2 regions of the Agrobacterium sp. CG674 genome follow, and region 1 is predicted to be linked to the other one. Evidence: predicted binding sites of a transcription regulator. Region 1 holds the regulator's gene; the other holds the start of a gene.

Region 1 (7,296 bases):
TGGGTGTGACGGCCCATTGATAAGCGTCGTTTTCAACACCCGTCCAGACAAATAAAAAAGCCGGGCGTTGACCCGGCTTTTCTTTGAATTCTTTGCTTCCGCGCTTAGCGCTTGGAAACTGGCAGGTAATCGCGCTTTGCTTCGCCGGTGTAGAGCTGGCGAGGGCGACCGATGCGCTGCTGTGGGTCTTCGATCATTTCGTTCCACTGTGCGATCCAGCCGACGGTGCGGGCGAGCGCGAAGAGAACAGTGAACATGGTTGTGGGGAAGCCGAGCGCCTTCAGCGTGATGCCGGAGTAGAAATCGACGTTCGGATACAGCTTCTTCTCGACGAAGTAAGGATCGGACAGAGCGATCTTTTCCAGTTCGAGCGCAACCTGCATGATCGGATCATCCGAGTTGCCGGTGGCTTCCAGCACTTCGTACATCGTCTTTTGCATAATCTTGGCGCGCGGATCGTAGTTCTTGTAAACGCGGTGGCCAAAACCCATCAGGCGGAACGGATCGTTCTTGTCCTTGGCGCGGGCAATGAACTCGGGAATGCGATCAACTGAACCGATTTCGTTGAGCATGTTGAGCGCAGCTTCATTCGCGCCGCCATGGGCGGGGCCCCAGAGGCAAGCGATACCGGCAGCGATACACGCGAACGGGTTTGCACCAGACGAGCCAGCAAGACGAACAGTCGAGGTCGACGCGTTCTGCTCATGGTCGGCATGCAGGATGAAGATTCGGTCCATGGCGCGGGCCAGAACTGGATCAACCTTGTAGTCTTCGCATGGAACGGCAAAGCACATGTTGAGGAAGTTAGACGCATAATCCAGATCGTTCTTCGGGTAAACGAAGGGCTGGCCAATGTGGTACTTATAGGCCATTGCCGCAATTGTCGGCATCTTCGCGATCATGCGCAGCGACGCGACCATGCGCTGGTGCGGATCTGTGATGTCAGTGGAGTCGTGATAGAAGGCCGAGAGAGCGCCGACCGTGCCGCACATGACAGCCATCGGGTGGGCGTCGCGGCGGTAACCGGTGAAGAAGCGGCTCATCTGCTCATGCACCATGGTGTGGCGCGTAACCCGGGTATCGAAGTCCTTCTTCTGTGCGGTAGTCGGCAATTCGCCGTAAAGCAGCAGATAGCAGGTTTCGAGGAAGTCACCCTGTTCAGCCAGTTGCTCAATGGGGTAGCCGCGGTGAAGCAGCACGCCTTCGTCACCATCGATATAAGTGATCTTGGATTCGCAAGAGGCAGTCGACGTAAAGCCGGGATCGTATGTGAAGGTGCCGGTGTTTTTGTAAAGCGTTCCGATATCTACGACCTTGGGTCCGATCGTGCCTTCCCGGACAGGGAGATCGACCGTGCTATCGCCGAGGGTCACTTTAGCGCTTGATTCCGTCATACCATACCTCCGATATATGCGGGCGATGCGGGATGACGCACCAGCCTGTTAAGCGTTACCGATTAGCTATATGATCCTAGCCATGATGCCAAGCTATCCAACTGGCAAATTGTGCATTGCGACACGCCAATATCCCAAAATGGTGCGATTCCGAGGCAGAGTGTTTCATTCTAGGTCAATGCTTCCTTAACTCAGCAAATGGTTGCAATAATACTTTGAGAGTTGCAAACTGAAAGGCTACGGCAGGGGGAGCCGGGCTTTGAATACGCAGAACGAAAAATATTACTTTAGCGAGACCCAGGCGAGGTTCGTTCCGCATGGAGAACTCGATGACTTGCTGTCGCCCCTGCATACCTCGAGTGGTAGCGCGCTTCGAAAAGATGAGCAATCGGACTTACGTCTAGGGGCGATGGCGCGCCTCAGGCGCGTGTTGAATAGATGTATTGCTGAAGAGGCAAACCACCGCCACGAGTTCCTCTTCATACCCGTGTTGGTCGCGGCAGGAGCCGCCCTCTGGTTCAGCCTGCCGACCACACCGCCGCAATGGCTTCTGTTTTCGCTTGCCGCATGTGCCATCACCATCGTTTGCGCCCTGTCTTATAGGCAGGGACCCATCTCCATGGCTTTGAAGGCTGGGGCGCTTGTGGTGCTGGGCATGGTTTTGGCCGATGGGCAGTCACGGCGGGCGGGCACGATCATTCTCGATACCCCGGTAACGACCGAGATTGCCGGAACTGTGGAACGCCGCGAGCTGGATGCAAGGGGGAACTGGCGATATGTCGTTGCGCTGAAGCAGACATCAGCCCCGCAGCTTGCCCGCGCGCCGCAAAAGGTTTCGCTGGTTGCTCGCAGCCGTCATGAAGCGGTAGCGATCGGTGCGTCGATTACCGGCAAGGCACGCCTGTCACCGCCTTCCGGTCCAGCTCTACCGGGGCTGAACGATTTCGCCTTTGGCTCCTATTTCGGTGGCATTGGTGCAACCGGATTCTTTTATGGCGCGCCGCGAGTGTGGACGGATCCGGCCGGCGAGGCGAAAGGCGGCACGTGGGCAGGGGCGGCGGATCGGCGGCTTTATGCGCTGAGAAGCAACATAGCCAACCGCATTCGCGACCTGATCGGCGGTGATGCCGGAGCCTTTGCTGCATCGATTGTCACCGATGAGAGACGCGCCATATCAGACGAAACAATGGAGGCTTTGCGCATCTCGGGCCTCGCGCATATCGTCGCGATTTCCGGGCTGAACATGGCGCTCGCGGCCGGTATTTTCTTTGTTGGCATGCGAACCGTATTCAGCTTCTTTCCCGGCTTCTCGCAACGATGGCCCGTGAAGAAAATCTCCGCCTTTGCGGCACTTCTCATGACATTCTGCTACTATCTGATATCAGGCTTTGCCGTCTCTGCGGAGCGAGCCTGGCTGATGATGTCGATCATGCTGGTTGCGGTTCTGGTGGACAGGCCATCGATCAGCGTTCGAAATGTTGCGCTTTCCGCCATCGTCATCATTGTCTTGTCTCCCAACGAGGTGATGGGGCCGAGCTTCCAGATGTCATTTGCTGCGACGCTTGCTCTTGTGTCGGGCTTCGCGGCCTGGAGCCGGTGGAGAGGAGAACGCGAGCGCCCTGTTATCGCGCATCCGCCGTGGTGGCTCAGCGCCGCTTCTAAATGCGCAACCATCATTGGTGGTGTAGTCGTGACATCCCTCATTGGCGGTCTTTCAACCGCGATCTATACCATCGAACATTTTCACCGCATCACAACCTATGGGCTTGCCGCAAATCTGGCGGCGATGCCCATCATGTCACTCATCGTCATGCCGTTTGCGCTGATGGGCATGCTGCTCATGCCGTTCGGGCTCGATGGACCATTCATCAAGGTGATGGGGTATGGCATGGCAATGGTCATCGACATCGCGACAACGGTGTCAGGCTGGGGCGGGGATGTGACGATTGGACGGCAGAACAGCTGGTTCCTCGCTGTGTCGACGACAGGTTTTCTACTGCTCGCCCTTTTACGCACCCGGCTTGCATTGATCGGACTACCCTTCGTTGCGGCGGGCTATGTGCTGCTGAGCGCGGAGCAATGGAGCAGCAAACCGGACCTTTTGATTTATGAGGATGGGTCGCTCGTTGCTCTTTTGACTGACGATGCCGTGGCAACCACAAAGCAGCGGGCATCGGGCTTCATCTATGACCAGTGGGCGAGGGCGCTGCCCCTGCCGGAGCGCCACATTCCAGCTGACATGCTTGACGCAGAAAAGTCACCAGATGGTGATGACGAGGCTGGGGATGACGCGCAAACCGGACGCCGCAAAACGCTGACGGACCAAGACAAAGCGAGAGAACGGCAGGAAATGCAGCGGGTTATTCTCAAAACAGATGGATTCACCTGCCGAAAAAACAGCTGGTGCATATCGAAATCCAAAAGCGGCGTCAGTGTTGCGGTGGTGCTCGACAGTGCATTCGCGGGATTGGCCTGCGATATCGCCAATATTGTCGTCACGACACGCAGCGTTCCCTTCAGCACCTGCCGTTCCGGCGCCATTCTCGTCACTGAGGAAACCTTGCGTCGCACCGGTTCTATGGAGCTATGGCTGGGCGATGCAACAAAGCCCGTCCTGACAGCAAGAGCTGCCATGCTGAGCGATGATCGGCCATGGACGGTGCACCGTCATTACGACTGGCGCGACAAAAGCTTCAACACAGTAATTCCGGCCCATATCGAACACCTGCTCGCAGTCCGCCCATAGCCATCGCACCTCTGAACGTGCCGCTGCACGTCACGACGTGACAGCGCGCAAATCCGCTAGCCATTCCCCCACATTCCGCGCCTCGGCCTCATGCGCATCATCGCGCCACGGTTCCAGAAGGGCTGCCTGTTCCCATTCTCGCATTGCCGGAAGGGATAGGAGGTGATCCATATAGTTCTTAGACGCGGCAGACAGCACAGTTCCATATGTCTGGAACCGAAACGCAACCGGGCAGAAAAACGCATCCACAGCCGTGAATTCGGCCCCGGCCAGGAATGGACCGCCATGGGCTGCCAGCCCTTGCTGCCACAAGGCGTCGATCCGGGAAATATCTCTCCGCAATGCTTCGGATATGGAAGATGGCCGTATTCTAAGACCAACGCTCATCGGATGGTTGTTGCGCAACGTGGAAAAGCCCGCATGCATTTCCGCAGCGGCAGAGCGAGACCAGGCCCGGGCCTTGGCATCCGCTGCCCAAACGCCATCATGCTTTTCCGCAAGATATTCGGTGATGGCGAGCGATTCCCATACGGTCAGATCGCCATCCACAAGACATGGAACTTTCGATGTCGGTGAAAACTCCGAAAATGCATGGTCCTTGTCATCGAAACGCATGAATCGCTCAGAAAATTCAATTCCGAGCGTGCGCATCAGCACCCAGATTCGCAGTGACCAAGACGAGTAATTCTTGTTGGCGATGAAAAGTTGATACATGAGCAGCGCTCCTGAAAGGCAGCGATCAAAAAGAAGAAGACTATCAATAACCCAGAGAATTTCTTGCATAAAGCCATGCACAGCGATGGCATCATTCAAATTATTTGATGGCCGTAACCAGCTTGGCGATCAATGTGGGTCACAAACGGCATTCTAAACGCAGCAGCCAATTCCCATGCAAAATCTCTGCCGCTATAACGGAAATCCGCTACAAAGCACACAATCACAGTGGAATGGATACCCGGCTAATAAGTTTCATCCTTGTTGTCGCTGCGTGGTGACTTGAGGCCCCGCGAGCGCAACAGAATTAAGACTCCGTATGAAACGCGCGTGCAGAGCTTTCCAAGCTGATCAGTGATAACGCCTGATCAGACCAACCAGCTTTCCCTGAATCTTGACTCTATCCGGTCCAAATATGCGGGTTTCATAAGCAGGGTTCGCAGCTTCCAGTGCGATAGAGGCGCCGTTGCGACGGAAGCGCTTGAGCGTTGCCTCCTCTTCGTCCACCAGAGCCACGATGATATCTCCGGGATTTGCGGTGCTGGTATCCTTGATAATGACGGTATCGCCGTCAAATATACCGGCTTCGATCATCGAATCGCCTTTAACCTCAAGCGCGTAATGCTCGCCTGCACCCAGCATATCCATCGGCACGACCACATCATGAGTGTTGTTCTGGATGGCGGAGATTGGCACGCCCGCTGCAATGCGTCCCATGACCGGTACGCTGACTGATTCGGAGTTTCTGCTGTTGGAAGATGATGGCTGAGGCCGTTGTTCGACCGCTGCAGCTTTGCCCAGACTGCCTTCAATAACGCTTGGCGTGAAGCCGCGCTGTGGCTTTTCTGGGGGTGAATATGATTCGGGAAGCTTGATAACCTCAAGCGCACGGGCTCTATTTGGTAGCCGGCGAATGAAACCGCGCTCCTCCAAGGCTGTGATCAACCGATGGATGCCTGACTTGGAGGCAAGCTCGAGTGCATCCTTCATTTCATCGAAAGATGGTGGCACGCCGGACTCTTTCATTCTCTCATGAATGAATAGAAGCAGTTCCTGCTGTTTGCGCGTGAGCATGAAGAGACCCTTGACGATTCGAGGCGGAGATTCGGGAAACAAATACAGAACGAACACTATCTGTTCCATATGTGTTCTGCAATCCCTTAAAACTCAGTGAAAGTACAAACGAGTTTCAACGTTGCCCACAATCCCGCCGAATACCGCTCCTATACCGTGACTCGCTGTCGGCTTACTGCTACATGCGTTGCTAAGATCGGGCGTGATGCCCGTGCACTGTTTCATTTGTTCCAAGGGAAAACCATGAGTGCGACGAACAATCTGAAGGTCATTGCCGGCGAGGGCGCTGGAGCGGTCTCTTTCTCGAACACCGAACGATTTTCCCTGATTGCCGGTCCGTGCCAGATGGAAAGCCGCGACCATGCTTTCATGATTGCCGAAACGCTGGCCGAACTCTGTGGCAAGCTGGGAATCGGTCTGGTTTACAAATCATCCTACGACAAGGCCAACCGCACCTCGCTTTCGGGCCAGCGTGGCATTGGCATCGACAAGGCGCTTGAAGTTTTCGCAGAATTGAAGGCGCAGTTCGGATTTCCAGTCTTGTCGGACATTCACACCGAAGAGCAGTGCGCCATTGTCGCGCCCGTCATAGATATTCTGCAGATTCCGGCATTTCTCAGCCGTCAGACGGACCTGCTGGTGGCTGCTGCAAAGACCGGCCGAGTGATCAACGTAAAGAAGGGCCAGTTTCTGGCACCTTGGGACATGAAGAACGTGCTGGCCAAGCTAAATGACAGCGGCAACTCCAATGTGCTGCTGTGCGAGCGTGGTGCATCCTTCGGCTACAATACTCTAGTGTCGGATATGCGCTCACTGCCAATCATGGCATCGCTCGGTGCGCCAGTGATATTCGACGCGACCCATTCGGTTCAGCAGCCGGGCGGGCAGGGTGGCTCGACGGGCGGTCAACGCGAATTCGTGGAAACATTGGCACGCGCGGCGGTGGCAGTTGGTGTTGCCGGTCTTTTCATAGAAACGCATGAAGACCCTGATAATGCGCCATCCGATGGCCCCAACATGGTTCACCTGAAAGATATGCCGAAGCTTCTCGAAAAACTTCTGGCTTTCGACAATATCACCAAGTCCACCTGATAGTTCGGCGCCGAGAGGCGTCGAAGGAAACCATCGCGCAGGACGGGGCTTGTCATTGTAATTTCTTCCGCATCGGCTACAGCGGAAGACGACCACCAAACGACTCGCCGCTCTGGCGACGTGTTTTTATCGCAAGCCGGAATCTGAAACTTCTTCACAGGTTCCCTCATGCGCTTTAAGACATGCACCTGAAAAACACTGTTCCAATCCTAAGGGAGAGATCATGACAGCCATTACCGACATTATCGCACGCGAAATTCTCGACAGCCGCGGCAA
Region 2 (7,296 bases), 270 kb from region 1:
ATCACGTCGCTCGTGAAGCCTGTCGCTCAGAAGTGATGTAACGCGAGCCTGATAAATCGGGATTGTCCCGACAGATTAAGCCCCCGAAAGTTGATCTCAACTTTCGGGGGCTTTTTAAATTGTGGCGCGCAAGACTCGCCCGCCAGAACTGCGATTAGAACTTCACGGCAAGGCCGATGTTCACAGCGTGCTGCGTTGTGTCAAAGTCGATACCGGCAATGTCGGCATTGCCATAGTCATTGTAGCGATATTCCACACGCGTGAAGATGTTCTTTGTCAGAGCAAAATCGACGCCAGCACCGACCGTCCAGCCCTTGAGCGTCTCTTTTTGGCCTTCAGATATGTTTTCCCAATATCCCTTCGTTGCGGTGAACCCGCCGGATACAAAGAACAGAGCGTGATCTACAGCGTAACCTGCCCGTCCGCGGACAGAGCCAGAAACATCTGTTCCGAATTTGTTGTTGCCTACAAAATCGACGTCATTCCAGTCGTAACTGACATCGGCTTCAACGCCGAGAATGACGTTGTGCCCAACGTCAAAATTCCAGCCGCCAAAACCGCCAACGCGTCCGCCATTGAAATCACCTTCTGCCTTGGCGCCGCTTTGTGAAAGTGTGCCTTCCATCCAGCCATACCCGCCATGGATACCTGCGTAACCGCCAGCCCACGAGAACTCAGAGGTTTCAACAGCTGTCGGCGCAGATGGAACTTCATTCACGGCATCAGCCGCGATAGCGCTGCTTCCCCAGACTACGGCAATCGTTGTGGTTGTAAAAATGAAACTTCTGAACATATGCGTCTCCACTCGCTTTGATACGTATCAGCATAATCAGCGTCGCTTTGCGCGTATGTAGTAAAAAAGACACAGAATTCAGGATGTGCAGCGTAAGTAAATATTCAATAAATATAATTCATAAAGAAAGCCCAGGTATTTAAGACCTATTATAGATTAGAAATTTAATCTGAATTAAAAAAATTTCACTATTTTTACCCTCATCCTCCGCGGATACAACCATGTGTTTGTGCGCGGCTGCGTGCTTCTTACGCGAAATTCGCCTTTCAGAGAGCGAATCGCTCATTCAGACGTTGCATGCAGCTGAGGCGGCCCCGCAAAATTTATTATCCTGCGGGGTCAGTGTTGAGCAAATGCGACGCGCTTTCTTAATCGCCAAGCACTCAGATAAGTGCGACGGCGATCTCTGCGGCCAGACGGGCATTGTTGCGGACCAGTGCAATATTGGTGTCCAGGCTGCGGCCTTCGGTGATTTCGAAGATTTTCGAAAGCAGATAAGGCGTAACGGACTTTCCAGCGATCTCGTCGTCCTCCGCGTGGGAAAGGGCGCGGGTGATGTAGATCTCCATCTCCTCGCGGGAGATTTCGTCCTCTTCCGGCACGGGGTTGGCAACCAGCATGCCGCCATCAATGCCAAGCTGTTCGCGCGTTGTCTGGAAATTGGCGATGGCTGCTGGGCTGTTCAGCGAGAGCGGGCTTTTAAGGCCAGACGCCCTTGACCAGAATGCCGGAAACTCCGTCGATCCGAAGGTCACGACAGGAACGCCATTCGTTTCCAACACCTCAAGCGTCTTTGGAATGTCGAGGATTGCCTTGGCACCGGCGCAAACAACGATAACGCCGGTTCGTGCCAGTTCGGTCAGATCAGCGGAGATATCGAAGCTCGTTTCAGCGCCGCGATGCACGCCGCCAATGCCGCCAGTTGCGAAGACCTTGATGCCTGCGTGTTCAGCAGCAATCATGGTGGCGGCAACAGTCGTTGCGCCGGTGCGACGCTCGGCGATGGCGAAAGCGATATCGGCACGTGATACTTTCATCGCATCCGTTGTCTTTGCCAGTGCCTCTAGCTCGTGCTTTTCGAGCCCGATATGCAAGGTGCCGTGAATGACGGCGATGGTGGCCGGAATGGCGCCCTGATCGCGGATGATCTGTTCCACGCTTTCAGCCATCTGGATGTTGCCGGGATAAGGCATTCCGTGGGTGATGATGGTTGATTCGAGGGCGACGATGGGTGCGCCGCGCTGCTTGGCGGCGGCAACCTCAGTCGAATAAGCGATGGGCAAAAGCGGGGGAATGGATTTTGTCATTGGTTCTTCCGATCTATATCAGCGGTCTGTTCATACCATTTCTGCCGGTGGCACAAGGGCCAGCATGGCATCGAGCGTGTTCTGGTTTAATTCCGGGGCGGTTGCGCTGGGGGATTGGACGGTGATGGCCGCAGCCGCAGCACCCCATCGCAGCGCCTGTGATGGTGGGTGCCCCTGCCTGATGGCGGCCAGATAACCCGAGGCCATCGCATCTCCCGCACCGGTGACATCTCGTACCGAGGTAATAAGGGGCGGGTGCTGAATGGCCGTTTCCCATTCGTTGAAACCCACGACGTGCCGTGCACCGCTGGTGATGACGCCGCCGCGAAGGCCGAGCGATTTCAAAAGTTCCGGCCATTCTCGCACGTCTTCCACATCAGCGCCGGTCAATGCCCGCGCCTCTGCCTCATTCATAAAGAGAATGTCGATATCGGCCAAAGCGGGTTTAAGCTTCACAACTTTCGCAGGCGATATGGCGATGGCCGCGAGCGGCTTCTCGCAGGCGCGCGCAGCCACGCTCAAAGCCAGCAACGTGGCCTCCGGCAGGTTGGCATCGCAAAGAATCGCATCGCTTGCCATGATGGCCTCGCGCACGGCCCGCACCCGTAGGCGGCGCGGGGTGAAAAGCGTGTAGAGCTCCATATCTGCAATAGCGATAACAAGGTTTCCATCCCGTTCAAGGATGGCCGTGTAGCTTGGTGTGCTGCGATCGAGGAATGTGAACGGCGTATCTTCGACGCCAGCGTCTCTTGCCGCCGCGGCGACTGTCTCTCCATTCGCATCGCCACCACGCGGCGCGATAATCCTGACCTGGAAGCCGAGGCGCGACAGGTTGCGGGCTGCATTGAAACCGCCGCCGCCAGCCTCCTCCATCCATGCGCCGGGATTGCTTGCTCCGACCACGGTTTCCGTCTGGATCATCCCTCGACGGTCAATATGTGCGCCGCCGAGAACGAGTAATTTATTCACTGCCGTTTTTCCCCATGTCAGCCGTCAAATGCGTATCGATTCGGTTTTTGAAAGCCTTTGAGACCCTGATGCAAGGTAATGTTTTTCCACAGCTTGAAAACAAAAACAAATGTAGAACAAAGGACTTATCCATATTTGATTTCAATATGATGATGCCCCATTGCGGGATGAGAACAAATAAAGTACAAAACGGCCATCGAGAGCTTCATTGCCTGTGCGGCTTCAATAACCTAAAGGTGGTTTCCAGATGGCACAAAATTCTTTGCGTCTTGTAGAGGACAAAGCAGTGGATAAAAGCAAGGCACTGGAGGCGGCGCTTTCCCAGATCGAACGTTCGTTCGGCAAGGGATCGATTATGAAGCTCGGTTCCAATGAAAGTATCGTCGAGGTCGAGACCGTTTCCACAGGTTCGCTCAGCCTTGATGTGGCGCTCGGTATTGGTGGTCTGCCCAAGGGCCGTATCATCGAGATTTACGGACCTGAAAGCTCGGGTAAGACGACGCTCGCTTTGCAGACAATTGCAGAAGCGCAGAAAAAGGGCGGTATTTGCGCTTTCGTGGATGCCGAGCATGCGCTCGATCCGGTCTATGCCCGCAAGCTCGGTGTCGATCTCCACAACTTGCTGATTTCGCAGCCCGATACGGGTGAACAGGCGCTTGAAATTACCGATACGCTGGTGCGTTCCGGCGCGGTCGACGTGCTTGTCATCGACTCCGTTGCTGCGTTGACGCCGCGTGCGGAGATTGAAGGCGAAATGGGCGACAGCCTTCCTGGTCTTCAGGCTCGTTTGATGAGCCAGGCTCTGCGCAAGCTGACCGCCTCGATTTCGAAGTCGAAGACCATGGTCATCTTCATCAACCAGATCCGCATGAAGATCGGCATTTCCTACGGTTCGCCTGAGGTGACCACTGGTGGTAACGCGTTGAAGTTCTACGCATCCGTGCGTCTCGATATTCGTCGTATCGGCGCCGTCAAGGACCGCGAAGAGGTTGTGGGCAATCAGACCCGCGTCAAGGTCGTCAAGAACAAGATGGCACCTCCCTTCAAGCAGGTCGAATTCGACATTATGTATGGCGAAGGCGTTTCCAAGACGGGCGAGCTTGTCGATCTGGGCGTGAAGGCTGGTCTGGTCGAAAAGGCCGGTGCATGGTTCTCCTACAAGAGCCAGCGTCTGGGGCAGGGGCGTGAAAACGCAAAGACCTTCCTCAAGGAAAACCCCGCCGTGGCCGAAGAGATCGAACTGGCGTTGCGCCAGAATGCTGGCCTCATCGCTGAAAAATTCCTCCAGAACGGTGGACCTGAGGCGGATGCGGATGGGGTTGATCCCGACGCATGATGGTTTTTGCCGGACGGAAAATTCGGCAATATTCTGGTGTTTGAAGATCAAAGGTCGTGCGATTGTGTCGCACGGCCTTTATTTGTGCTGTGTCCTTGCCCTGTTTGGCTGGACAGGCCGAGTGGCGGACGATAAAAGCCAGTGTTTTTTATGCTATGGCCGCGGGATCGCGTGGAAATGAAGGACTTCTGATGAGCGGTGTAAATGAAATCCGGTCGACCTTCCTCGACTACTTCAAGAAGAACGGTCACGAGATCGTGCCATCCAGCCCGCTTGTGCCGCGCAATGACCCGACATTGATGTTTACCAATGCGGGCATGGTTCAGTTCAAGAACGTCTTTACCGGATTGGAAAGCCGTCCCTATTCCACGGCTGCATCCTCGCAGAAGTGCGTTCGCGCCGGTGGCAAGCATAACGATCTTGATAATGTCGGCTACACCGCCCGCCATCACACCTTCTTTGAAATGCTCGGCAACTTCTCCTTTGGTGACTATTTCAAGGAAGAGGCGATTACCCACGCCTGGAACCTGATCACCAAGGAATTCGGGATCGACAAGAACCGCCTGCTGGTGACTGTCTACCATACCGACGACGAAGCCTTTGATCTCTGGAAGAAGATTGCCGGTTTCTCCGATGATCGCATCATCCGCATTCCCACCAGCGATAACTTCTGGGCAATGGGCGATACCGGTCCTTGCGGTCCCTGCTCGGAAATTTTCTATGATCATGGCGATCATATCTGGGGTGGCCCTCCCGGTTCTGCAGATGAAGATGGCGATCGCTTCATCGAGATCTGGAATCTCGTCTTCATGCAGTATGAGCAGGTAACGAAGGAACAGCGTATCGACCTGCCGCGTCCCTCCATCGACACCGGCATGGGCCTTGAGCGTATTTCCGCGCTTCTTCAGGGCAAGCATGACAATTACGATACAGATCTGTTCAAGGCTCTAATTGCCGCATCCGTCGAGGCCACGGGCGTTCCGGCGGAAGGCGATAACCGCGCCAGCCACCGCATCATTGCTGATCACCTTCGCTCGACCGCCTTCCTGATTGCCGATGGCGTGCTGCCGTCGAATGAAGGTCGCGGCTATGTGCTTCGCCGCATCATGCGCCGCGCCATGCGCCACGCAGAATTGCTCGGCTCACGCGAGCCGTTGATCTGGAAGCTGCTGCCCGCGCTCGTGCAGCAGATGGGCCGCGCCTATCCTGAGCTGGTACGCGCCGAGGCGCTGATTTCCGAAACGCTGAAGCTGGAAGAAACCCGGTTCCGCAAGACGCTGGAACGCGGCCTCTCGCTGCTGTCTGATGCAACGTCAACCTTGAACAAGGGCGATATGCTGGATGGCGAAACGGCCTTCAAGCTTTACGACACCTATGGCTTCCCGCTCGATCTGACACAGGATGCGCTGCGCGCCCGTGAAATTGGCGTTGATGTATCAGGCTTTACCGGCGCTATGGAGCGCCAGAAGGCTGAGGCACGCTCGCACTGGACAGGCTCCGGCGACAAGGCGACCGAAACCGTCTGGTTCGAGCTCAAGGAAAAGCACGGTGCGACCGAGTTCCTCGGTTACGACACAGAGACTGCAGAAGGTGTCGTCCTGGCCATCGTCAAGGATGGCAAGTCCGTGAATAGCGCAGCTGAGGGTGAGACCGTCCAGATAGTCGTCAACCAGACGCCTTTCTACGGTGAGTCGGGCGGCCAGATGGGCGATACCGGCATCATCTCATCGGACGATGGCGCGTTCTCCGTTTCTGATACGCACAAGAAAGGCGAGGGCCTGTTTGCGCATCTCGGTTCCGTTTCCAAGGGCGGAATCAAGGTTGGAGATGAAGTGCAGCTGACTGTCGATCACGACAGACGGTCGCGCTTGCGTGCCAACCATTCCGCCACGCACCTTTTGCACGAAGCTTTGCGCGAGGTTCTTGGCACCCATGTGGCTCAGAAGGGCTCGCTGGTTGCGCCTGAGCGCCTGCGTTTTGACGTCTCTCATCCCAAGCCCATGTCGGCTGAAGAGTTGAAGATTGTCGAAGACATGGCAAATGAAATAATCCTGCAGAACTCACCTGTCGTCACGCGCCTGATGAGCGTTGACGATGCCATTGCCGAAGGCGCTATGGCGCTGTTCGGTGAAAAGTACGGTGATGAAGTGCGCGTTGTCTCCATGGGCACTGGCATCCATGGTGCCAAGGCAAACCGCCCATATTCGGTCGAGCTTTGCGGCGGCACGCACGTCTCCGCGACCGGCCAGATCGGTCTGGTGCGTGTGCTGGGCGAAAGCGCAGTGGGTGCAGGTGTGCGCCGCATCGAAGCGGTGACCGGTCCTGGCGCACTCGCTTATCTTGCCGAGCAGGATGAGCGCGTGAAGGCTTTGGCGTCATCGTTGAAGGTTCAGCCTTCCGAATTGCTGGCCCGAGTTGAAAGCCTTGTCGATGAGCGCAAGAAGATGGAGCGTGAGCTGAATGACGCCCGTCGCAAGCTCGCAATGGGTGGCGGTTCTTCTGAAGGCTCTGCTGGTGATGTGAAGGATGTCGGCGGCGTCAAGTTCCTGGCCAAGACCCTGTCCGGCATTGATGCGAAGGATCTGAAGAGCCTTGCTGACGAAGCCAAGTCCGGTCTCGGCTCCGGCGTCGTATTGCTGATCGCGGTCTCCGAAGACGGCAAGGCCAGCGCAGTCGCAGCTGTGACCGAAGACCTGACAGCGCGCTTCAGCGCGGTTGATCTCGTTCGCACGGCGTCGGCAGCACTGGGCGGCAAGGGTGGCGGTGGTCGTCCAGACATGGCTCAGGCCGGTGGCCCGGATGGTGACAAGGCAGATGCGGCGATTGAAGCTGTATCGGCGTCTTTGGCTGGCTGAGTACGGTGGTTCTCTGACACCGCGGAAACGAGTAGC

The links. The regulator LexA, encoded in region 1, represses DNA repair genes until DNA is damaged. The targets are predictions, from matches to a motif close to TGTTCNNNNTGTGTTCNG.
Region 2: the regulator LexA is predicted to act here: its motif matches at 3,171-3,188, upstream of recA (recombinase RecA).

Annotation. Positions count from the first base shown of each region.
Region 1 is NZ_JBNWDZ010000003.1:226,787-234,082, forward strand. It holds gene ACQZ51_RS10290 (amino acid ABC transporter ATP-binding protein) at 1-20, shown strand, start outside; gene gltA (citrate synthase) at 105-1,394, opposite strand; gene ACQZ51_RS10300 (ComEC/Rec2 family competence protein) at 1,822-4,140, shown strand; gene ACQZ51_RS10305 (glutathione S-transferase family protein) at 4,171-4,854, opposite strand; gene lexA (transcriptional repressor LexA) at 5,206-5,928, opposite strand; gene kdsA (3-deoxy-8-phosphooctulonate synthase) at 6,172-7,020, shown strand; gene eno (phosphopyruvate hydratase) at 7,244-7,296, shown strand, end outside.
Region 2 is NZ_JBNWDZ010000003.1:499,737-507,032, reverse strand. It holds gene ACQZ51_RS11665 (OmpA family protein) at 1-36, shown strand, start outside; gene ACQZ51_RS11660 (outer membrane protein) at 155-793, opposite strand; gene ACQZ51_RS11655 (pseudouridine-5'-phosphate glycosidase) at 1,177-2,100, opposite strand; gene ACQZ51_RS11650 (carbohydrate kinase family protein) at 2,131-3,069, opposite strand; gene recA (recombinase RecA) at 3,317-4,405, shown strand; gene alaS (alanine--tRNA ligase) at 4,597-7,260, shown strand.